DNA from 4 places in the Pantoea sp. LS15 genome. Region 3 is predicted to be linked to each of the others. Evidence: predicted binding sites of a transcription regulator. Region 3 holds the regulator's gene; each other region holds the start of a gene.
What was found. The regulator Fur, encoded in region 3, represses iron uptake genes when iron is present. The targets are predictions, from matches to a motif close to ATAATAATGAGAACNACTATCAA.
Positions count from the first base shown of each region.

Region 1 (5,290 bases), on a different contig from region 3:
TAACAGGGACGTGATAATGATTATCCATTGTAATTTATATGTCATCGTCCTGTTACTCAAAAAGATATAGAATACCGGCTGCATTAAATTGCAGCCGGTTTATCCTGTGGCGTGATATTATTATTTGTACATCAGAACATAGTTGGCGGTTGCTTCGACCTGACCCGCAGTGGCAGTTTTACCTGAAGCCACTTCCATTAATGCTTTGAAATGCAGTGTTTGAGTAGTGGAACCTGCCAGCAAAGCGATCTCATTTGCTGCTCCCAGCGTAATGTTGGCTTCGGCATTATCCAGCAAACGAACGCCAACGTTCTGCGCACCACTTGCATAAGTGTTACTCATCAGGCTGGTGTCCGTCGCGTCTGTTGCTGCGCTGGTAAAGGTTACATCGACTTTGGTGATCGGCGTGTCAGTTTCGTCCGCCGGGTCGTCGAGCTGGCAATTTTCCAGATTGATATCAACCGGAACAGCGGTAGACTTTTTGTTGGCATTGATGACGGCAGTGGTCACTTCACCAAGATCAACTTCTTTATCAACGCTGTCTGGCGCAATACTGCAAGGGGCATCAATTACAACGCCTTTGAATTTGATCTTGCCCGACCCCTGGTCCTCAGCAACGGCAGAACCCGAGACGATAGCAGCCATAGCAACGGCTAACAGAATTTTTTTACCCATATACATGAAAATATCCTTTTTCAAACGAATTCATACTCTGAATATTAATTTCAGGACGCATATCGAGTATACGGGAGGAGGGAGGGGGGATGCGATTACCGTAGCTTAAAGCTATTTTAAGATTATATTAATATATAATGCCTGTTGATTGTAACTATCGGCTTACTCTCATAATTTAAACAGTGGCCCGGATAATATGCTTACTCAGTTTAAAAGTCTATTTCTATAAAACCATAGCATCCATTGTAAATAAACAGGATGGATTATTAATTTTTACGTGTATTTTGCGTTTCGCAACCCTGCCTCCGTAATAAACAGAGGCAGGGTTAATGTTACCCGATACCTGCTGACTGCAATAATACCAGGCTCAGCCCCATCACCGACATTCCGCACAGTACGCCATAGCTTGGGTTGTTGTTAGGGTCGATCTCTTTGGCGAGCGGCATCAGTTCATCGACCGAAAGCGCAACCATAATCCCGGCGACTGCGGCCATTATGGCGGCCATCACCACCGGTGAAACCAGGCTGCCGAGTATCAGCCATGCCAGAACGCCTCCCAGAATTTCTGCCAGCCCCGAAACGTCTGCCCAAAGAATGGCGGTACGTTTCGACCCTGTGGCCGCATATACCGGTCCGGCAACTGCCAGTCCTTCAGGAATATTGTGTAAGGCTACTGCCAGCGCGATGCCAAAACCCATCTCCAGATTGCTGCTGGCCGTCACGTAGGTAGCGACGCCTTCCGGGAAATTGTGCAGACTGATACCCAGCGTCAGCAGGATCGCGGTGCGCTTAATATTACGTGGCATGGGGGTAACGCTTTTTTGCATCAAATCCTGCGGATGGGCATGAGGCAGCATGCGGTCGAGTGCAAAGTACCCCAGCAGGCCAAAGACAAACATGCCATACCCCAGCAACGGAGACATACCCTCTGTTCCCAACGCGGCGGGCAGCATCTCCATCAGGGAGATGAGTAGCATGATCCCGGCAGCAAAACCCAGTGAGAACGCCAGCACGCGGTTAGACGGTTTCTGGCCAAGAACACCGAGGATCGCTCCGATGAAGGTCGCAGCGCCCGCAAGTATCGTCAGGATCAATGGTACTGACATGTATTACTCCTTGTGATAATGATTCTCATTAATGTAAATGATTCATTGTCAGCAAAGCGAGCAGTGGAGCTCTGCTTTACACATTCCTTACATTCAAATTTCCTGAAGATGATCTTCACGCTTATCAGCGTTCATCTTTGCCAGATTGCGCGTAATGTAGCACCATTAAATTGACACCTTCTGTAAGGATATCACCATGACTTCTTCCCGTATGCCAGCCCTGTTTTTAGGCCACGGTAGCCCAATGAATGTTCTGGAAGACAACGTCTATACCCGCTCATGGCGTCATCTGGGTGAAACGTTGCCGCGTCCGAAAGCGATTGTGGTGGTATCTGCGCACTGGTTTACTCGTGGGACAGGCGTGACCGCCATGGAAGCGCCAAAAACCATTCATGATTTTGGCGGTTTCCCGCAGGCGCTGTACGACACGCATTATCCGGCCCCTGGCTCACCTGAACTGGCACAGCATCTGGTGGAGCTGCTTGCTCCTGTCCCGGTAGCGCTGGATAAAGAAGCCTGGGGCTTTGACCATGGCTCCTGGGGTGTGCTGATCAAAATGTATCCGGATGCGGATATCCCGATGGTGCAGTTGAGCATCGACAGTACCAAACCGGCCGCCTGGCATCTGGAGATGGGTCGTAAGCTGGCGACACTGCGTGATGAAGGCATTATGCTGGTGGCAAGCGGCAACGTGGTGCATAACCTGCGTACGGCACGCTGGCACGGCGAGAACACCCCCTATCCGTGGGCGACATCTTTTAATGATTACGTTAAAGCGAATCTGACCTGGCAAGGCCCGGTTGAGGAGCATCCGTTAGTGAATTATCTGGATCACGAAGGCGGTTCGCTCTCTAACCCGACGCCAGAACACTTCCTGCCGCTATTGTACGTTCTTGGTGCGTGGGATGGTCAGGAGCCGGTTACGATCCCGGTTGACGGCATTGAGATGGGTAGTCTGAGTATGCTGTCGGTGCTGGTAGGGTGAAAACATGCCCGGTGGCGCTGCTTACCGGGCCTACAAAACCGTAGGCCGGGTCAGGCGAAGCCGCCACCCGGCAGATCTTACTCCACAAAAATATGTGGATAGAATCGTGACAGATCCTGCGTGATCAGCGCGCGATCTTCGCGGATGCCAATCCCGGCTGGTTGATCGTTGATGAGCCAGCTGCCAATCAGCGTGTAGCTGTCGCCAAATTTCGGCAGTTGATAAAATTCCTGGACGATCATCCCTTCTTCGCCGTAAGGCCCTTCAACCGCTTCCAGCGTTTTGCCGTTTTCGATAATCGACACGTTCGCCCCTTCACGGGAGAAGATCGGCTTAACGACGTATTTCTCCATTTGCGGATAATCATCTTCCGCAAAATACGCAGGCAGCAGGTTAGGATGGTTCGGGAACATTTCCCACAGCAAAGGCAGCAGGGCTTTGTTGGAGATAATGCTCTTCCATGCCGGTTCCAGCCAGCATACGCCTGCATCTTCCAGCTTGGTGGAGAACATTTCGCGCAGCATATATTCCCACGGGTAAAGCTTGAACAGGTTGCTGATCACCTGATCCTGCATGTCCGTGAACTGACCTTTTTCACCCAGGCCGATATCTTCGATATAGAGGAATTCGGTTGCCACTTCTGCTTCGGCGGCGCAGTCCTGCAGATACTGAACCGTCCCGCGATCTTCTTCCGTGTCGCGGCAACAGGCGAGGTGCAGCAGGTTGAAGCCAAACTGCTCGCGCAGCTCGGCAAAACGCTCTATCAGCTTCTCCTGCAGGCTGTTGAACTGATCGCTGCCTTCCGGCAGATTTCCGGCATTGGCCTGGTCTTCCAGCCAGATCCACTGGAAGAACGCCGCTTCATACAGAGAGGTTGGCGTATCGGCGTTGTTTTCCAGCAGCTTAGGCTCGCCTTTGCCGTCCCACGCCAGATCCAGGCGAGAGTAAAGCGAAGGCTGATTCGTTTTCCACGACTGACGGACAAAGCTCCAGGTGTGCTTCGGAATGCGGAATTTTGCCATCAGCTCGTCGCTGTCGATGACTTTATCCACCACCTTGAGGCACATCTGGTGCAGCTCGGCCGTCACCTCTTCCAGTTTCTCAACCTGAGCGAGCGTGAGTTTGTAATAGGCGTCTTCACACCAGTACGGCTCGCCGTACATGGTATGGAAGTTAAAACCGTATTCGGTAGCTTTTTCGCGCCAGTCCGGGCGCTCGGTGATACTGACTCGTTCCATGATCAGCCGCCCATTGAACGAGTAGAGGTGCCTGTCGCGCTACGCTGCATACTGGTCTGCTTCGCTACGGATTCACCAAACCCGCCACGGGTGATGGTGCTGGTGGTCGCAGGCTTCGGTGCCATCGCCGTTTTCGGGACGGTCACGGTGCGGCCTGGGGTTGCTGCGCCGTAGCCTTTGCCGCTGGCGTCGGTGTATTGACCATAAGCCGGGCTAGCCGGGTTTTTCGAGCTAAACAGCGGTTGCTGCTGGTAACCCGCTCCGCCACCCATCAGACGGCCCATCATATAACCTGCCATCAGAGGCATCCAGAAACTGCCGCTGGACTGCGCCTGTGCCTGATTTTCCGGGGCCGTGCCTGCCTGAGCAGGCGTCTGCTGGCACTGACCTTCACCGAACTCTGCTACACAATCTTCACGTGAAGCATATTTCGGTGCGGTACGTTCTGCTTCTTTCAGCGCGTTGGTGTATGCCGTTTTACATTCGGCGGCTTTACCGGTTGCGGCAGAGCAGTCGTCGGCGTTTTGATACAGCGAAACCGTTTCGTCGTTTTTCTCACAACCTGCCAGCATAAAGACAGCCGTAACTGCCAGCGCAACAGGGGTGAGGTGACGCGCGTTCCAGCTCTTGCGGAACGATGCGTGATTAATCGTTTTTGTCCGTTTCATCTTTGTCTTCCAGGACCCAGTGGTAATAACGCTCAGGATAGAGGATGAGTGGTTGAAAATGAAGCGAAGAGGGGCGGAATCAGGGGGATCTTTACGTTGGCTTACGTTCGGGTGTGATTCAGATGCGCCCTCTCCCTGCGGGAGAGGGCCAGATGACAATCTTAGTTACGGAACGGATTGCTGCCGTTGCTTGCTGGCGTGGTAGAACGCGCAGCAGCAGGCTGTGCAGCAGGGGCGTTGCTGTTAGCGTTGAAGTTATCTACGGCGGCAACCTGCTCCGGGTTCTCCGGCGCAACGCTGTCCGGCGACGTTGAGACCGGTTTGCCCAGTGCGCTGTTCAGCATCTGCAGGTCCTGCTCGTTCAGTGTACCCAGAGCCTGTTTGATGTTCAGCTGGTTAATCAGGTACTGGTAACGCGCGCTTGAAAGCTGCTGTTTCGCGTTGTACAGCGTGGTGGTTGCATCCAGCACATCAACGATAGTACGTGTACCGACCGAGTAACCTGCTTCCATCGCATCCAGGGAGCTCTGTGCAGACACCACGGCTTGTTTATACGCGTTGATGCTGCTGATAGAGGCATTCACGTTGTTGAAAGAAGAACGAACGGTCTGCACCACG
Region 1 covers NZ_JAAVXA010000019.1:5,762-11,051, forward strand. The annotation lists gene HED65_RS20550 (fimbria/pilus outer membrane usher protein) at 1-45, opposite strand, end outside; gene HED65_RS20555 (fimbrial protein) at 121-681, opposite strand; gene zupT (zinc transporter ZupT) at 1,008-1,781, opposite strand; gene ygiD (4,5-DOPA-extradiol-dioxygenase) at 1,978-2,766, shown strand; gene HED65_RS20570 (glutathionylspermidine synthase family protein) at 2,844-4,004, opposite strand; gene HED65_RS20575 (DUF1190 family protein) at 4,007-4,672, opposite strand; gene tolC (outer membrane channel protein TolC) at 4,834-5,290, opposite strand, start outside.
Region 1: zupT (zinc transporter ZupT) is a predicted target of Fur. The motif match lies at 1,794-1,816, and genes of this name have one in related genera.

Region 2 (5,290 bases), on a different contig from region 3:
CATTGGTTTAATGACCATCTATATCAACCCGGTATTTGCTTTCCTGACCCGTATAGCGGTGTCGGTGATGTCTGGTATGGGGTTGAATGTGTCTATGCCTTCACTTCAGCCAGATGCTTTCCCGTTCTGGGATTCCTGCATGATGGTGTTGTCGATTGCCGCGATGATCCTGATGACCCGTAAGTACGTTGAGAACTGGTTGCTGTGGGTCATCATCAATGTCATCAGCGTGGTGATCTTCGCCCTGCAGGGCGTCTATGCGATGTCACTGGAATATCTGCTGCTGACCTTCATTGCGTTGAACGGTAGCCGGATGTGGATTAACAGCGCGCGTGAGCGAGGCTCTCACGCGCTTTCCAGTTAATGGTGATGATGATGTGAATGGCCGGACTGCACCTCATTCAGGTGGCAGTCCGGTCCGTTACACGGCTGATACTCCATCTGGATGGTCGCATGACTAATCTCATAGTGATGTTCAAGAAAGTGCTGGATCCGTTCAAGCAGCGCATCATGGTCATGAGGTGGGATCACCTGAACGTGCAACGTCATAACCGGTTTCTCCCCCACCAGCCAGACATGCACGTGATGTACATTGCGGACTTCCGGGACAGAGCGGTGCAGGTTACGTTTCAACTCAGCAATATCTATTGATGTTGGTGCTCCTTCAAGCAGTTCATTGACGCTCTCCTTCAGCAGTCGCCAGGCGCTACGCAGTACCAGACACGACACCAGCACTGAAAGAATCGGGTCGGCAGGCGTCCAGCCGGTATAGAGGATCACCAGCGCGGCCACAATCGCCCCCACTGAACCGAGCAAATCACCCAACACATGCAAAGCCGCAGCACGTACGTTGAGGTTCTTTTCCCCACTTCCGCGGTGCAAAATCCAGAAAGCCAGAATATTAGCCAGCAGCCCTGCCACGGCGATGACCATCATTGTCATCCCTGCAACGGGTTGCGGATGTCTGAAACGCTGGAAGGCCTCCCAGACGATGAGAATGGTAATGACAACCAGCGCAATGGCGTTAACAAAGGCGGCAAGCGTGGTAAGCCTGAGCCAGCCAAATGTATGACGGGCGTTTGGCGGACGACGTGCAAACTGTACTGCCAGCAGCGCAAACAGCAGAGCTGCGGCGTCGGTAAGCATATGACCGGCATCTGCCAGTAGAGCAAGAGAGCCTGAAACCAGCCCACCAATGACCTCGATGACCATGAACGTTGCGGTGACGCCGAAAGCCAGCGTCAGTCGTTTAGCGTTTTCGTCCCCGGAAGCGTGCGAATGAGAGTGCGCCATATCAATTTTCCTGGTTCATTTTTAGGTTAAGTGTAGAGTTTTTAATGTGTTAGACAAACGTATTTTTTGGTCTGTTTCTGCAAATCCGGGAGAGAGTGTAAAAGACGGTTTACACTAGGCGGCGAGCAAGTTAGATTGAAGGGATTGCATTCACTACTAGAGTTATGGCAGAGCTGGAAAGAAAATGAATTATCAGAATGACGATTTACGTATCAAAGAGATCAACGAGTTATTACCTCCAGTAGCACTCCTTGAGAAATTCCCCGCCACTGAAAATGCCGCAAACACGGTTTCTCATGCTCGTAAAGCGATCCATAAGATCCTGAAAGGTAATGACGATCGTCTTCTGGTGGTGATTGGTCCTTGCTCTATCCACGACCCGGCAGCCGCGAAAGAGTACGCCGCCCGTCTGCTCACCTTGCGAGAAGAGTTGAAAGACGAGCTGGAAATAGTCATGCGCGTCTACTTTGAAAAACCGCGTACCACCGTGGGATGGAAAGGGCTGATTAACGATCCGCACATGGACAACAGCTTCCAGATCAACGACGGTCTGCGCATTGCACGCAAACTACTGCTCGAAATCAACGACAGTGGCCTGCCGGCAGCTGGTGAGTTTCTGGACATGATCACGCCGCAGTACCTGGCTGACCTGATGAGCTGGGGCGCAATTGGCGCACGTACCACGGAATCGCAGGTTCACCGCGAACTGGCTTCCGGTCTCTCTTGCCCGGTAGGGTTTAAAAACGGGACTGATGGCACTATCAAGGTAGCTATTGACGCTATCAACGCTGCCGGGGCGCCGCACTGCTTCCTCTCTGTGACCAAATGGGGTCACTCCGCCATCGTTAACACCAGTGGTAACGGTGATTGCCATATCATTTTGCGCGGTGGCAAAGAGCCAAACTACAGTGCAAAACATGTGGCGGAAGTGAAAGTCGGTCTGGAAAAAGCGGGACTGCCATCTCAGGTGATGATCGACTTCAGCCACGCTAACTCCAGCAAGCAGTTTAAAAAGCAGATGGAAGTAGGGGCAGATGTCTGCCAGCAGATTGCCGGTGGTGAAAAAGCGGTGATTGGGGTGATGATCGAAAGCCATCTGGTTGAGGGTAACCAGAACCTGGAAGGCAGCGAGCCGCTTGTCTATGGCAAGAGTGTGACGGATGCCTGCATCGGCTGGGAAGATACCGACACGATCCTGCGTCAGCTGGCGAATGCGGTAAAAGCGCGTCGCGGCTGAATAATCAGGCACAAATAAAAAAGCGCGGAAGGTTCCGCGCTTTTTTTATGTCGGGCGAAAATTACTTCGCTTTACCCTGGTTGGCGACAGCCGCAGCTTTTGCTGCGATCTCATCTGCGTTACCCAGATAGTAGTGTTTGATTGGTTTGAAGTTTTCGTCGAACTCATACACCAGCGGTACGCCAGTCGGGATGTTCAGTTCGAGGATCTCGTCTTCACCCATGTTGTCCAGGTATTTCACCAGCGCACGCAGGGAGTTACCGTGAGCAGCGATGATCACGCGCTCACCGCTTTTCAGGCGTGGCAGAATGGTTTCGTTCCAGTAAGGCACAACGCGGTCGATGGTCAGCGCCAGGCTTTCAGTCTGTGGCAGCTCGGCATCGGTCAGTTTTGCGTAACGTGGATCGTGACCCGGGTAGCGCTCATCATCTTTGGTCAGCTCTGGTGGAGTAACCGCGAAGCCACGACGCCACTGTTTAACCTGCTCGTCACCGTATTTCTCAGCGGTTTCCGCTTTGTTCAGACCCTGCAGCGCACCGTAGTGACGCTCGTTCAGTTTCCAGGATTTCTCAACTGGCAGCCAGGCCTGATCCAGTTCGTCCAGAACGTTCCACAGAGTGTGGATGGCACGTTTCAGCACAGAGGTGTAAGCAAAATCAAAGCTGAAGCCTTCTTCCTTCAGCAGTTTGCCTGCTGCTTTTGCTTCGCTTACGCCTTTCTCGGACAGATCAACGTCGTACCAACCGGTAAAGCGGTTTTCGTTGTTCCACTGGCTTTCGCCGTGACGCACCAGGACCAGCTTAGTTACAGCCATATCTTACTCCTCAAGCATTTTAGAATGATAACAATTCTCATTATATTGCCGTGGCCGTGCCAGCAGCAACGCTTAACCCTAACCATAGCGAAAATAGTCTCTGAGTGTAAGATGCTTGTGAATCCAGGGTTATGATTTTGTCTGCGATCGGCGCTATTTTCAGCAAGGCGAGCAGAAAAAAGCCCTCCGACAGGAGGGCTGGAAATTAATGCGGAATAAAATGGTATTCCGTCACGCTGATGTACTCTTCACCCGGGCGCAGTACACAATCTGGCTGCGGCCATTCCGGATGATTGGGGCTGTCCGGCAGGAACTCGCTTTCCAGCGCCAGGCCTTGCCAGTCGCTGTACTCATCGTGTTCGCGCGCTGTCGTGCCGCCAAGGTAGTTGCCTGAGTAGAATTGCAGTGCAGGGGCTGTGGTATACACCGTCATCTGCAGCTTCTCATCCGCAGACCAGACTTGTGCAGCTGGCTGGTTAACATCACCCTTTGCCTGCAGCAGGAAAGCGTGATCGTAACCTTTCACTTTGTGCTGATCGTCATCGCTGAGGAAATCCTGGGCGATAGATTTTGCACTGCGGAAGTCAAAGCTGGTGCCGCTCACGGACTTCAGCCCCTGATAAGGGATGCCCATTTCATCCACTGGCAGGTATTCATCTGCCAGGATCTGCAGCTTATGATTACGCACATCGCACTGGTTACCGTCCAGGTTGAAATAAGCGTGGTTGGTCAGGTTAACCGGACACGGTTTGTCGACCGTCGCACGGTACTCAATGGCGATACGGTTGTCGTCGGTCAGCGTAAAGCGTGCGGAGGCGATAAGGTTCCCCGGGAAGCCCTGATCGCCATCAAGCGAATCCAGTGAGAACAACACTTCCCCGTCGTTTTGCCGAACAATCTTCCAGCGGCGTTTGTCGAACCCGTCCGGACCACCGTGCAACTGGTTCTCACCCTGGCTTGGAAGCAGAGAATACTCCACGCCGTCGAGTTCAAAACGGCTCTTAGCGATGCGGTTAGCGTAGCGCCCTACAGATGCGCCCAGATAGGCGGACTGATTGACATACTGCTCAGGCGAGGCACAGCCGAGCAGGGTTTCGCGCACGCTGCCGTCCGGCATCGGTACGCGGGCAGAAAGAAGGGTTGCACCCCAGTCCATCAGCGTAACCACCATCCCCGCGCTGTTGCGCAGGGTTAACAGGCGATACGGCAGACCATCCGGTGCGAAGGTAGGTGTTTCGTTTAGCACTGTCCGGCTCCTTGTGATGCTTTACACACGTAGAACGTTTCTTTAATACCTGTTTTCGCTTCGTATTGTTTCTCTACCGCCTGCTGGACGGCAGGAACCAGTTCTTCCGGCACCAGGGCAACAATGCAGCCCCCGAAGCCACCGCCGGTCATACGCACGCCACCTTTATCGCCAATGACTGCCTTGACGATTTCCACCAGGGTGTCGATTTGCGGAACGGTGATCTCGAAATCATCGCGCATGGAGGCGTGAGATTCCGCCATCAACTCACCCATACGTTTCAGATCACCTTTCGCCAGCGCGGACGCGGCTTCGACGGTACGGGCGTTCTCCGTCAGCACGTGACGAACGCGTTTGGCGACGACCGGATCCAGCTCGTGGGCCACCTTATTGAATTCATTAAGCGTCACGTCGCGCAGGGCGGGTTGCTGGAAGAAGCGCGCACCAGTTTCGCACTGCTGGCGGCGGGTGTTGTACTCGCTCCCCACCAGCGTGCGTTTAAAGTTGCTGTTGATAATAATGACCGCGGCACCTTTTGGCAGCGGAACGGCTTTGGTGCCAAGCGAGCGGCAGTCGATCAGCAGCGCATGCTCTTTTTTACCCAACGCGGAGATCAACTGATCCATAATGCCGCAGTTGCAGCCCACGAACTGGTTTTCTGCTTCCTGACCGTTCAGGGCGATTTGCGCGCCATCCAGCG
Region 2 covers NZ_JAAVXA010000005.1:33,727-39,016, forward strand. The annotation lists gene pnuC (nicotinamide riboside transporter PnuC) at 1-364, shown strand, start outside; gene zitB (CDF family zinc transporter ZitB) at 361-1,293, opposite strand; gene aroG (3-deoxy-7-phosphoheptulonate synthase AroG) at 1,478-2,530, shown strand; gene gpmA (2,3-diphosphoglycerate-dependent phosphoglycerate mutase) at 2,592-3,344, opposite strand; gene galM (galactose-1-epimerase) at 3,550-4,590, opposite strand; gene galK (galactokinase) at 4,584-5,290, opposite strand, start outside.
Region 2: gpmA (2,3-diphosphoglycerate-dependent phosphoglycerate mutase) is a predicted target of Fur. The motif match lies at 3,369-3,391, and genes of this name have one in related genera.

Region 3 (5,290 bases):
AGCCGTCTTTAAAAGCGGCTGAAGCGGGTAAAGCGTTCCAGTTCGAACGCGAAGGTTATTTCTGCCTGGATAGCCGTTACAGCACGGCGGAAAAACCGGTGTTTAACCGTACTGTTGGTCTGCGTGACACCTGGGCTAAGATCGGCGAATAATATTGCCATTCTGGTCAATGAGAGACAAACGCCGCGATAAGCGGCGTTTTTTTATTTAACGATCAGGCCATTAACGCGCAGCTCAAATAAAGTATGTGCGAAATTCAGGTCAATGAGGTGCTACTTATTTTACTCAAAAAAAGTTTCAATATTTACGAATAGCCTTAAGGACAAAAAATACACAGAATAAACGGTCGACGCAGCCTCAAAATACGCGTTATTCCCTGTAAATCCTCGCATTGGCACAGATGTTACAAATCACTACCAATTATGTGCACTTCGTCATAATCCTGACTTTTGCTCGCTGAAAAGCATTGATAATTCGCGTCGCGAAAAATAACCTAAAGGCGGTAGTTAATTCGAGGGTATTTCTAACTACCCCTGACCATTAGGTCTTTTATATTTTTCGCCGTTTAAGGCGTTTTAATTCGTCAAAGAGGAATAATCTATGCGTACGTTCAGTGGCAAACGTAGTGCGCTGGCGCTGGCTATTGCCGGTGTGACAGCAATGTCGGGTCTGGTGATTGCACCAGAGGCGAAGGCAGCAGGTTTTATTGATGACTCAACCCTAACAGGGGGGATCTACTACTGGCAGCGTGAGCGTGATCGTAAAGACGTCACTGAAGATAAATACAAAACCAACCTTTCTCACTCCACCTGGAACGCCAATCTGGATTTCCAGTCTGGTTATGCTGCCGATATGTTTGGTCTGGATATTGCTGCATTCACGGCAATTGAAATGGCAGAAAACGGCGACAGTGCCCACCCGAACGAAATCGCATTCTCCTCCAGTAATAAAGCCTATAAAGAAGACTGGTCAGGAGATAAAAGCGGTATCAGCCTGTATAAGGCAGCAGCGAAATTCAAATACGGCCCGGTATGGGCGCGCGGTGGTTATATTCAGCCAACCGGTCAGACATTGTTAGCACCACACTGGAGCTTTATGCCGGGTACTTACCAGGGGGCGGAAGCGGGTGCCAACTTTGATTACGGTGATGCAGGTGCGTTGAGCTTCTCCTATATGTGGACCAACGAGTACAAAGCACCATGGCACATTGAAATGGACAAGTTCTACCAGAACGATAAGAAAACCAAAGTAGATTATCTCCATTCACTGGGTGCTAAATACGACTTTAAAAACGACCTGGTACTTGAGGCGGCATTCGGCCAGGCTCAAGGTTACATCGATCAGTACTTTGCCAAGGCCAGCTATAAATTTGATATCGCGGGTAGCCCGCTGAGCACCAGCTACCAGTTCTACGGTACGCGCGACAAAGTCAGTAATGGTGGCGTCAATGATATCTATGACGGCACCGCGTGGTTGCAGGCTCTCACCTTCGGCTACAAAGTCGGTCAGGTCGATTTGCGCCTGGAAGGAACATGGGTGAAGGCAGAAGGGCAGCAGGGGTACTTCCTGCAGCGTATGACCCCAACCTATGCATCGTCTAACGGTCGTCTTGATATCTGGTGGGATAACCGCTCTGACTTCAACGCCGACGGCGAAAAAGCGGTGTTCTTCGGTGCAATGTATGACCTGAAAAACTGGAATCTGCCTGGCTGGGCGGTGGGTGCATCGTACGCTTATGCCTGGGATGCAAAACCTGCAGATATGGCCACACCGGATGCTTACTACGATCCAAACTATCGCCTGAAAGAGTCTTCTTACAGCCTGGATGCCATCTATACCCTGCAGGACGGCCGCGCCAAAGGCACGATGTTCAAACTGCACTTCACCCAGTATGACAATCACTCCGACATTCCAAGCTATGCGGGTGGTTACGGCAACATCTTCCAGGATGAGCGTGACGTGAAATTCATGGTTATCGCTCCATTCACCATCTTCTAATGGAGACTGAACATGATGAAAAATATCGTAATCGTCGCGTTGCTGGCTGCGGGGCTGGTGGGGTGTGCGCAGGAGCAGGCACCGAAAGAGGACTCGCGTCTTAAAGAGGCGTATAGCGCCTGCATCAACACGGCGGAAGGTTCACCGGAGAAGATCGAAGCCTGTCAGAGTGTGCTGAATGTGCTGAAGAAAGAGAAGGCACATGAGCAGTTCGCCACACAGGAAAACGTTCGCGTGATGGATTACCAGGCCTGTATTCAGGCACGTAAAACCGGAAACGATCAGGAAGTGGCGAAGCGTTGCGACCAGATCTGGAAAGAGATCCGCAGTAACAACAGCAAATAATTTGCTGTCATCATGCCCGGTAGCACAACGCTACCGGGCTTTTTTGCGTCAAATAGCAGGCAAAAAAAAGCCAACCTTGCGGCTGGCTCAGAGTATGAAAGCTTGAGTTATTTAGCGTCGTGCGCGTGATCGTCTTCGCGGCAATCACCTTCAGCACAGTGACCATACAGGTACAGGCTGTGGTTGGTCAGGCGGATGCCATGACGAGCCGCAATTTCACGCTGACGCGCTTCGATGGAGTCATCGCTAAATTCAATGACCTTGCCACAGTCGAGGCAGATCAGGTGATCGTGGTGCTGTTGCTGGGTCAGTTCGAATACAGATTTACCGCCTTCGAAATTATGACGGGTAACAATGCCCGCGTCATCAAACTGGTTCAGCACGCGATAGACGGTAGCGAGCCCAATTTCTTCACCCATGTCAATAAGGCGTTTATAAAGGTCTTCCGCACTGACATGGTGATTGTCTGGACCCTGAAGCACTTCAAGGATTTTTAACCGAGGAAGCGTAACTTTCAGGCCAGCCTTCTTTAATGCGGTATTGTTGTCAGTCATGCGGAATCTGTCCTGTTGCTAAACGAATCACTTCTGTAGGAAGTGACAGAAAATGCACCTTGGATAATGCGTCTCATTATAGAACTGCCATGTCTAAATGAAAACAGCAAGTCTCAGGCAAAATATGCTTATAAAAATGGGGTATCACCGACAAACTTGCTCAATAGAAACCACATTTTATCAGGGAGACATTGTACAGGTCTGGGCGAAAAAGTTAAAAGATTGTAGCAATTAATTTAATCGGTACGACCTGAGGCTCGGGCGCAACCGCAGTTGCGCCACGATAAAAATCAAGCGTTAAGAATATCATCCAGGTGCAGTTCTTCACGGATCTGCTTAACCCATTTCTCAACGCGTTCTGCGGTCAGTTCTGGCTGGCGGTCTTCGTCGATGGCCAGACCCACGAAATGATCATCATCAGCCAGGCCTTTAGAGGCTTCAAAGTGGTAGCCCGCCGTTGGCCAGTGGCCGACGATAACCGCACCATTTGGCTCAATGATGTCGCGGATGGTACCCAGCGCATCACAGAAATATTCCGCGTAGTCTTCCTGATCGCCACAGCCAAACAGGGCAACCAGCTTGCCGTTGAAATCAACTTCTTCCAGCGTCGGGAAGAAATCATCCCAGTCGCACTGGGCTTCACCGTAGTACCAGGTTGGAATACCCAGCAGCAGAATGTCATAGCCTTCGAGATCTTCTTTGCTGCTCTTGGCGATGTCATGCACATCAGCAACGTCTTTACCGAGCTGTTTTTGAATGTTTTTTGCGATGTTTTCGGTATTGCCGGTATCACTGCCGAAGAAAATGCCGATGATTGCCATGAGTAAAATAACCTCTTGAAACTTAATAGTATGGTGGCGCAATTCGGCCACGGATAAGGGCAATAATAGCAGAACTGGCAACCCTGCGGAAACAGCTATCGCGCAGGACTGCACTCTGTGCTACATGAAAAAGGTGATAAAGGGGATTTTCAGACTTATGCCTGGCTGCGCAATGTCTCAAGTTGAGCGATCAACATCTCTTCAATGAGCTCGCTGCGGCTGATATTACGCGCCTCAGCCAGCTCGTTAAGCGCATCGACGGCGTCGGCGTTGAGCTTCAGTTCGACACGCTTAAGCCCACGATTTTTATCGCGTTTAAGCTGATTGCGTTTATTGATACGCAGCTGTTCATCGCGCGAAAGCGGATTCGTTTTCGGTCGTCCCGGGCGACGCTCATTCGCGAACAGATCTAGTGTCGTACGGTCCGTTTGTTCTTTGGCCATGATTCTGAGACTTCGGGGGAAACAAGCCGCCCTGCTAATGCCCGGGCGATAAGCGCGCCATCATACATCACCAAAAACGGCACGCCAACGACTGGAAGCCTGCAGCCTTCCAGTCGCTCTCTTTTTAATCAATTTGCAGTATCAGCAAGATAGCGGCGAATGGCGCGCAATACGGCGTCAGGTTTTTCCGCGTGAACCCAGTGTCCAGCCCCGGCGATGACATGGGCACGAGCCTGCGGGAATTGTGCCAGCAATGCGTCGCGGTACGCGTCGGTGACGTAAGGCGAGTTGCCGCCACGAATAAAGAGGGTAGAGTGTGGCCAGGTAGGTACCGTTTCCCAGCCTACGATATTGTTGTACTGCTCCCAGAGCACTGGCACGTTAAAACGCCATTGTCCGTCAACAAATGACTTCAGCAGGAACTGCACGACACCTTCTTCATCAAGATGCTCACGCATGACGGCAGCCGCTTGTTGACGCGTTGCGGCACCAGCCGCTGTTACCGCGTTGATCGCCGCGAAAATTTCGTCATGGCGGCGAACGTCGTAATCCACCGGAGCAACATCGATCACCACCAGACCCTGAATTCTCTCAGGTGCCAGCGCCGTCAGGGCCATCACCGCTTTACCGCCCATTGAATGCCCGATGAGGGTTACTTTTTGCAGGTTGTTGGCATCCAGCGTATCCAGCAGATCCTGCGCCATTGCCGCGTAGGTCATCTCTTCTGAGCGCTCTGAAAGGCCGTGATTGCGCATGTCGACTTGCAAAATGTCGTGATCGCTAACCAGATCGCGCGCCAGGACGCCCAGGTTATCCAGGCTGCCAAAAAGTCCGTGAACCAGTACGATGGGAGAATTATTGTTCGGCGATTGTGCAGTTTGCGCTCGGGTATTCAATTTCATGGCAAAGTTCTTTTTTTACGTATGTCAGGTTAGGGTATCATGTTGACCATTCTGCCGCCCGGCTGCAAGGTTCCAGTTTAATCTGACTTTTGCCGCCAACCTGGTTTGACGCTATCCGCTGTTGGGATTTGACCTTATAATCCCAATGACTTGTATTCAGATAAGATATCGCACTGGATTAAGATGAAAACAATCGAAGTTGATGACGAACTCTATCAGTATATTGC
Region 3 covers NZ_JAAVXA010000021.1:22,723-28,012, forward strand. The annotation lists gene glnS (glutamine--tRNA ligase) at 1-152, shown strand, start outside; gene chiP (chitoporin ChiP) at 601-1,998, shown strand; gene chiQ (ChiQ/YbfN family lipoprotein) at 2,014-2,343, shown strand; gene fur (ferric iron uptake transcriptional regulator) at 2,451-2,897, opposite strand; gene fldA (flavodoxin FldA) at 3,188-3,718, opposite strand; gene ybfE (LexA regulated protein) at 3,874-4,161, opposite strand; gene ybfF (esterase) at 4,290-5,063, opposite strand; gene seqA (replication initiation negative regulator SeqA) at 5,247-5,290, shown strand, end outside.

Region 4 (5,290 bases), on a different contig from region 3:
CATCACTCGCAGACGCTGTAGCAAACCTTCGGTCGTCACTGGCCCTCGCTCTTTCAGAAGAGAAAGAACGGCTTCACCGATAAGCTGGTCTATCAGACGATCTGCGTCACTGCTGTTCATGGCATTACCGCTCGAAGAGCAGACCAAGCAGCATGTGATAATGTTGTTCCTCTTCCGGGCCATCGGCCCTTTCGAGGCGGCTTAACAGTTTGGTACAGAGCGATTTACGATTGAGGTTTCGCCCGTCGCTAAGAATTTCAACCACGACCTGGCCCAATGTCTCCTGCTGAGTAGGAAGTGCGGCTTTTTCGAAGTACTGTGCAATCGCTGCTGCCGAATCTGCGACATAACCGTTCTGTTGCATGTTTCACTCCTGTAAAAATTCGTAATCAGTAACGTTACATTTAAGGTATACACAATTTCTAAATCTGTACATAAAAAATGTACAGATTTAGAAGTTATTTGTAATGTTATTTATTAAATTATTTAGATTCAGTATGTTATGAGTGTATTGTGAAACGGTATCTTTACAGGATATATTGTACAAATCAGAGCTGCACGGTTAAGTTGTACAGAGCAGAAAATGGAGTCATTAAATGGCGTAAATGATTGAGATGTAAATTATTTGTCAGGCAATTAATGTGCTATAACAGATCCTTATCCACATGTTTTTGTGGTCATAACCCTAACCCCCCCCAGGAATAGCATGCTTACAACCATCATTTACCGCAGTCATATCTGCGAGGACGTTCCAGTGAAAGCGCTGGAAAAAATGGTCGCTGCTGCAAATAGTAAAAATCGGCAATCCAATGTCACGGGGATCTTGCTGTTTAACGGCACACATTTTTTTCAATTGCTCGAAGGGCCAGTGGAACACGTTTCGTCAATCTATGAGCAGATCTGTAAGGACGCACGCCACCATAACGTGGTGGAGTTGATGCGTGATCACGGGCCGACCCGACGTTTTGGTAACGTGGGCATGGAGCTGTTTGATTTGCGCCAGTTCGACAGGGAAGAGGTACTTCAGCAGGTGCTCAACAAAGGCACTACACGTTATCAGTTGACATACAATGACCGTCCCCTGCAATTTTTCCGCACCTTTGTCGAGGCTACGGAGAAAGCCAACTATTTTGAATTGCCTCCTGCGGATTCATGGGATTTTATCCCCGAAGAAACACCGTTATCCGCACAACCTGAGGTGGTGGCAAAAGGGGCGGACTGCAGCTTTGCATTTCAACCCATCGTGGATCCGTTCATGCAGCAGGTCGTCTCCTGGGAGGCGCTTCTCCGCACGCCTTCCGGGGATTCACCGGGTGTGTACTTCGCCAATCGCCCACGTGACGACGTGTACGCATCTGATTTGCACAGCAAGCAAGTTGCGCTCTCAATGGCCAGTGCGCTGGGGCTACAGGATCAGACATTATCCCTCAACCTGCTACCTATGACGCTGGTTAATGTTCCGAATGCCGTGGACTTCCTGCTCACCACGATTGATGCAAATGGCTTTGTGCCCGAGCAAATTGTGGTGGAGTTTACGGAGAGCGAAGCCATTTCCCGTTTTGAGGAATTTACCCATTCGGTCAGACAGTTAAAAAGTGCGGGTATCAGTGTAACGATCGATCACTTTGGTGCCGGTTTTGCAGGGTTACAGTTACTGGCACAGTTCCAGCCGGACAGAATTAAGATTAATCGCGATCTGGTCGCGAACGTTCACAAAAGCGGTCCCCGACAGGCTATTATTCAGGCGATTATCAAGTGCTGTACCTCCCTTGAAATTCAGTTCTGCGCGGTCGGCGTGGAGAAGGCGGAAGAGTGGATGTGGCTGGAATCTGCGGGAATTTCTCAGTTTCAGGGACACCTTTTTGCCAGCCCCCGGCATGGCGGAATTCCGGCTATTGCGTGGCCAGAGAAAAAGTCCGAGTTCTGAAAAAGTTGTACACAGTTCGATTGACGTGACTGTACGAACGATAAAATTTATACAACAATGTATTAACAGGTAAATGGCTTGTAACGCAATCACCTGCTTAAAACGAGGTCTTAGTTATACAAATGGTTTGTACAATCTGATAAGGTTGGTGTAGTTGGGTATGGAAGTACTGTGCGTGAGGGAGTTAATGGCCTATTACAGTATCGGCGAAGTGGCCGAACTATGCGGTATCAACCCCGTTACGCTGCGTGCCTGGCAGCGCCGTTATGGATTGTTGAAGCCGCAGCGCAGCGAAGGGGGTCATCGTCAGTTTGACGATGAAGATATCCTGCGTATTGAAGAGATCAAGCGCCTGATGAAAAGCGGCGTCTCGGTCGGAAAAGTAAAAGCCTTACTGGAAAATAAGGACGTGTTGACTCCAGGTAACTGGGTTTCATTCCAGGAAGAGATGATGACCGTTTTGCGTTACGCCAGTCCGGCAAAACTGCGTGCCAAAATAGGTGAATTCCGCCGCGATCACGCGCTGGATGCGCTCATTGATAATATTATCTCTCCCGTCCGCCAGCGGATGAATCAGGACCAGAATACAGTGCGTCATATGGCGAGCCTGCTTGACGGTGTTCTGATTGAATTCGCGATTGCAAGCCTGACAGAGTCGCGTAAGAAAGCGGGCAAAGACGCGTTGCTTATTGGTTGGGAATGCGACGACCGTACCCATCTGTGGCTTGAGGCCGCACGCTTAACGCAGAAAGGCTGGCATATTGATGTGCTGGCGGAACCTATTGACTCACCACGTCCGGAGCTTTTCCCGGGGCAAAAAATCTTCGTCTGGACGGGGAAATCGCCAACACCTCGTCAGCAGGAACAACTCGATCACTGGCGGGAACAGGGTTTCTCTGTCACATTTCATCACGGATAATCAGAGGCCCTGAAGGCCTTTTTTTATCGGTGTCGCTTTCCGGGCATCGTCTATCTTAAAAATAGGCATTTCCGATGCATATTTTACATTTCCTCTCTGCCCTGTTTTTCTGCACGAATAATCCATTATTTATCAAAGCATTGAACAATTAAATCCATCCCCCACGCATCCCCTGACAGGGTCTATGCTTAATAAAAGTAGCCAAAAAGGGCGGTTTAGCCGAATGCCCCTGCTGTCAGAGGGTTGAAGTGATAATCGTTATCACTAACATGGTGTTATGCCCTGATGGCTAATCAGATGAGGTGGACCTATGGAACTGCATTCAGAAACCTTCAATCCTGCCGATTTTACCTGGCGCGGTTTAACGCTCACGCCAGCGGCGGCGGCACATATTCACGAGCTGGTCGCGAAAAAACCTGAGATCCTCGGTGTGCGTTTGGGTGTCAAACAGACTGGCTGCGCGGGCTTCGGATACGTGCTCGACACTGTCACAGAACCCGAGAAAGATGATCTGGTCTTCGAAACCGACGGCGCAAAACTGTACGTTGCCCTGCAAGCCATGCCGTTTATCGACGGTACAGAAGTGGACTACGTACGGGAAGGTTTAAATCAGTTATTCAAATTTCACAACCCGAAAGCCCAGAACGAATGCGGCTGCGGCGAAAGCTTTGGGGTATAGGCGGAACTATGTCTCGTAATACTGAAGCAACGAGTGAAGTAAATACCTGGAGCGGGGGACACCTCAACTATAAAGAGGGGTTCTTTACCCAGTTGCAGACCGATGAACTGGCGAAAGGCATCAACGAAGATGTCGTTCGGGCGATTTCGGCCAAACGTAATGAACCCGAGTGGATGCTGGAGTTTCGCCTGAGCGCATACCGCGCGTGGCTGGAGATGGAAGAGCCGCACTGGCTGAAAGCGCATTATGACAAGCTGAATTATCAGGACTACAGCTACTACTCCGCACCCTCCTGCGGCAGTTGCGATGATACCTGTGCCTCCCAGCCTGGTGCCGTACAGCAGACTGGCGCTGAAAACAGCTTCCTCAGCAAAGAGGTGGAAGAAGCCTTCAACCAACTGGGCGTGCCCGTACGTGAGGGGAAAGAGGTGGCGGTGGACGCCATTTTTGACTCCGTCTCAGTGGCAACCACCTACCGTGAAAAGCTGGCAGAGCAGGGGATCATTTTCTGCTCCTTCGGTGAAGCCATTCACGAGCACCCGGATCTGGTGAAAAAGTACATTGGCACTGTGGTGCCCTCTAACGACAACTTCTTTGCGGCGCTCAACGCGGCGGTCGCCTCTGATGGCACCTTTATCTATGTGCCGAAAGGTGTGCGCTGTCCGATGGAACTCTCGACTTATTTCCGCATCAACGCCGAAAAAACTGGCCAGTTTGAGCGGACCATTCTGGTAGCCGATGAGGGCAGCTACGTCAGCTACATTGAAGGGTGTTCCGCCCCTGTGCGAGACAGCTACCAGCTACACGCGGCGGTAGTGGAGGTCATCATCCATAAAGATGCCGAGGTGAAATACTCGACGGTGCAAAACTGGTTCCCGGGCGACGGCAATACCGGTGGCATCCTGAACTTCGTGACCAAGCGTGCGCTGTGCGAAGGTGAAAACAGCAAGATGTCGTGGACCCAGTCAGAAACGGGCTCGGCTATCACCTGGAAATACCCGAGCTGCATTTTGCGTGGGGATAACTCCATCGGTGAGTTTTACTCGGTGGCGCTGACCAGTGGCCATCAGCAGGCCGATACCGGGACCAAGATGATCCACATCGGGAAAAATACCCGGTCGACCATCATCTCGAAAGGCATCTCCGCCGGACACAGCCAGAACAGCTATCGTGGCCTGGTGAAAATCATGCCGACGGCCACCAATGCGCGCAACTTTACCCAGTGTGACTCGATGTTGATTGGCGCGGACTGCGGCGCGCATACCTTCCCGTACGTTGAGTGCCGTAACAATACCGCCCAGCTTGAGCACGAGGCGACGACGTCGCGTATTGGGGAAGATCAGCTCTTCTACTGCCTGCAACGCGGGATCAGCGAAGAGGATGCTATTTCGATGATTGTGAACGGCTTCTGTAAGGACGTGTTCTCTGAACTGCCTCTGGAATTTGCCGTTGAAGCTCAGAAACTCCTCGCCATTAGTCTTGAACACAGCGTCGGTTAAGGAAAGCACATGTTACGTATTAAAGATTTACAGGTTAGCGTGGAAGATAAAGCGATCCTGCGTGGCCTCAATTTTGACGTCAAACCGGGTGAAGTTCACGCCATCATGGGGCCAAATGGTTCCGGGAAAAGTACGCTTTCAGCGACGCTGGCCGGACGCGAAGATTACGAGGTGACCAATGGATCGGTCGAATTTAACGGCAAAGATCTGCTGGAAATGTCCCCGGAAGATCGTGCAGGAGAGGGCATCTTTATGGCCTTCCAGTA
Region 4 covers NZ_JAAVXA010000012.1:51,169-56,458, forward strand. The annotation lists gene HED65_RS16755 (hypothetical protein) at 1-120, opposite strand, end outside; gene ycgZ (regulatory protein YcgZ) at 125-364, opposite strand; gene HED65_RS16765 (diguanylate phosphodiesterase) at 707-1,927, shown strand; gene HED65_RS16770 (MerR family transcriptional regulator) at 2,115-2,846, shown strand; gene sufA (Fe-S cluster assembly scaffold SufA) at 3,157-3,525, shown strand; gene sufB (Fe-S cluster assembly protein SufB) at 3,534-5,024, shown strand; gene sufC (Fe-S cluster assembly ATPase SufC) at 5,034-5,290, shown strand, end outside.
Region 4: sufA (Fe-S cluster assembly scaffold SufA) is a predicted target of Fur. The motif match lies at 3,095-3,117, and genes of this name have one in related genera.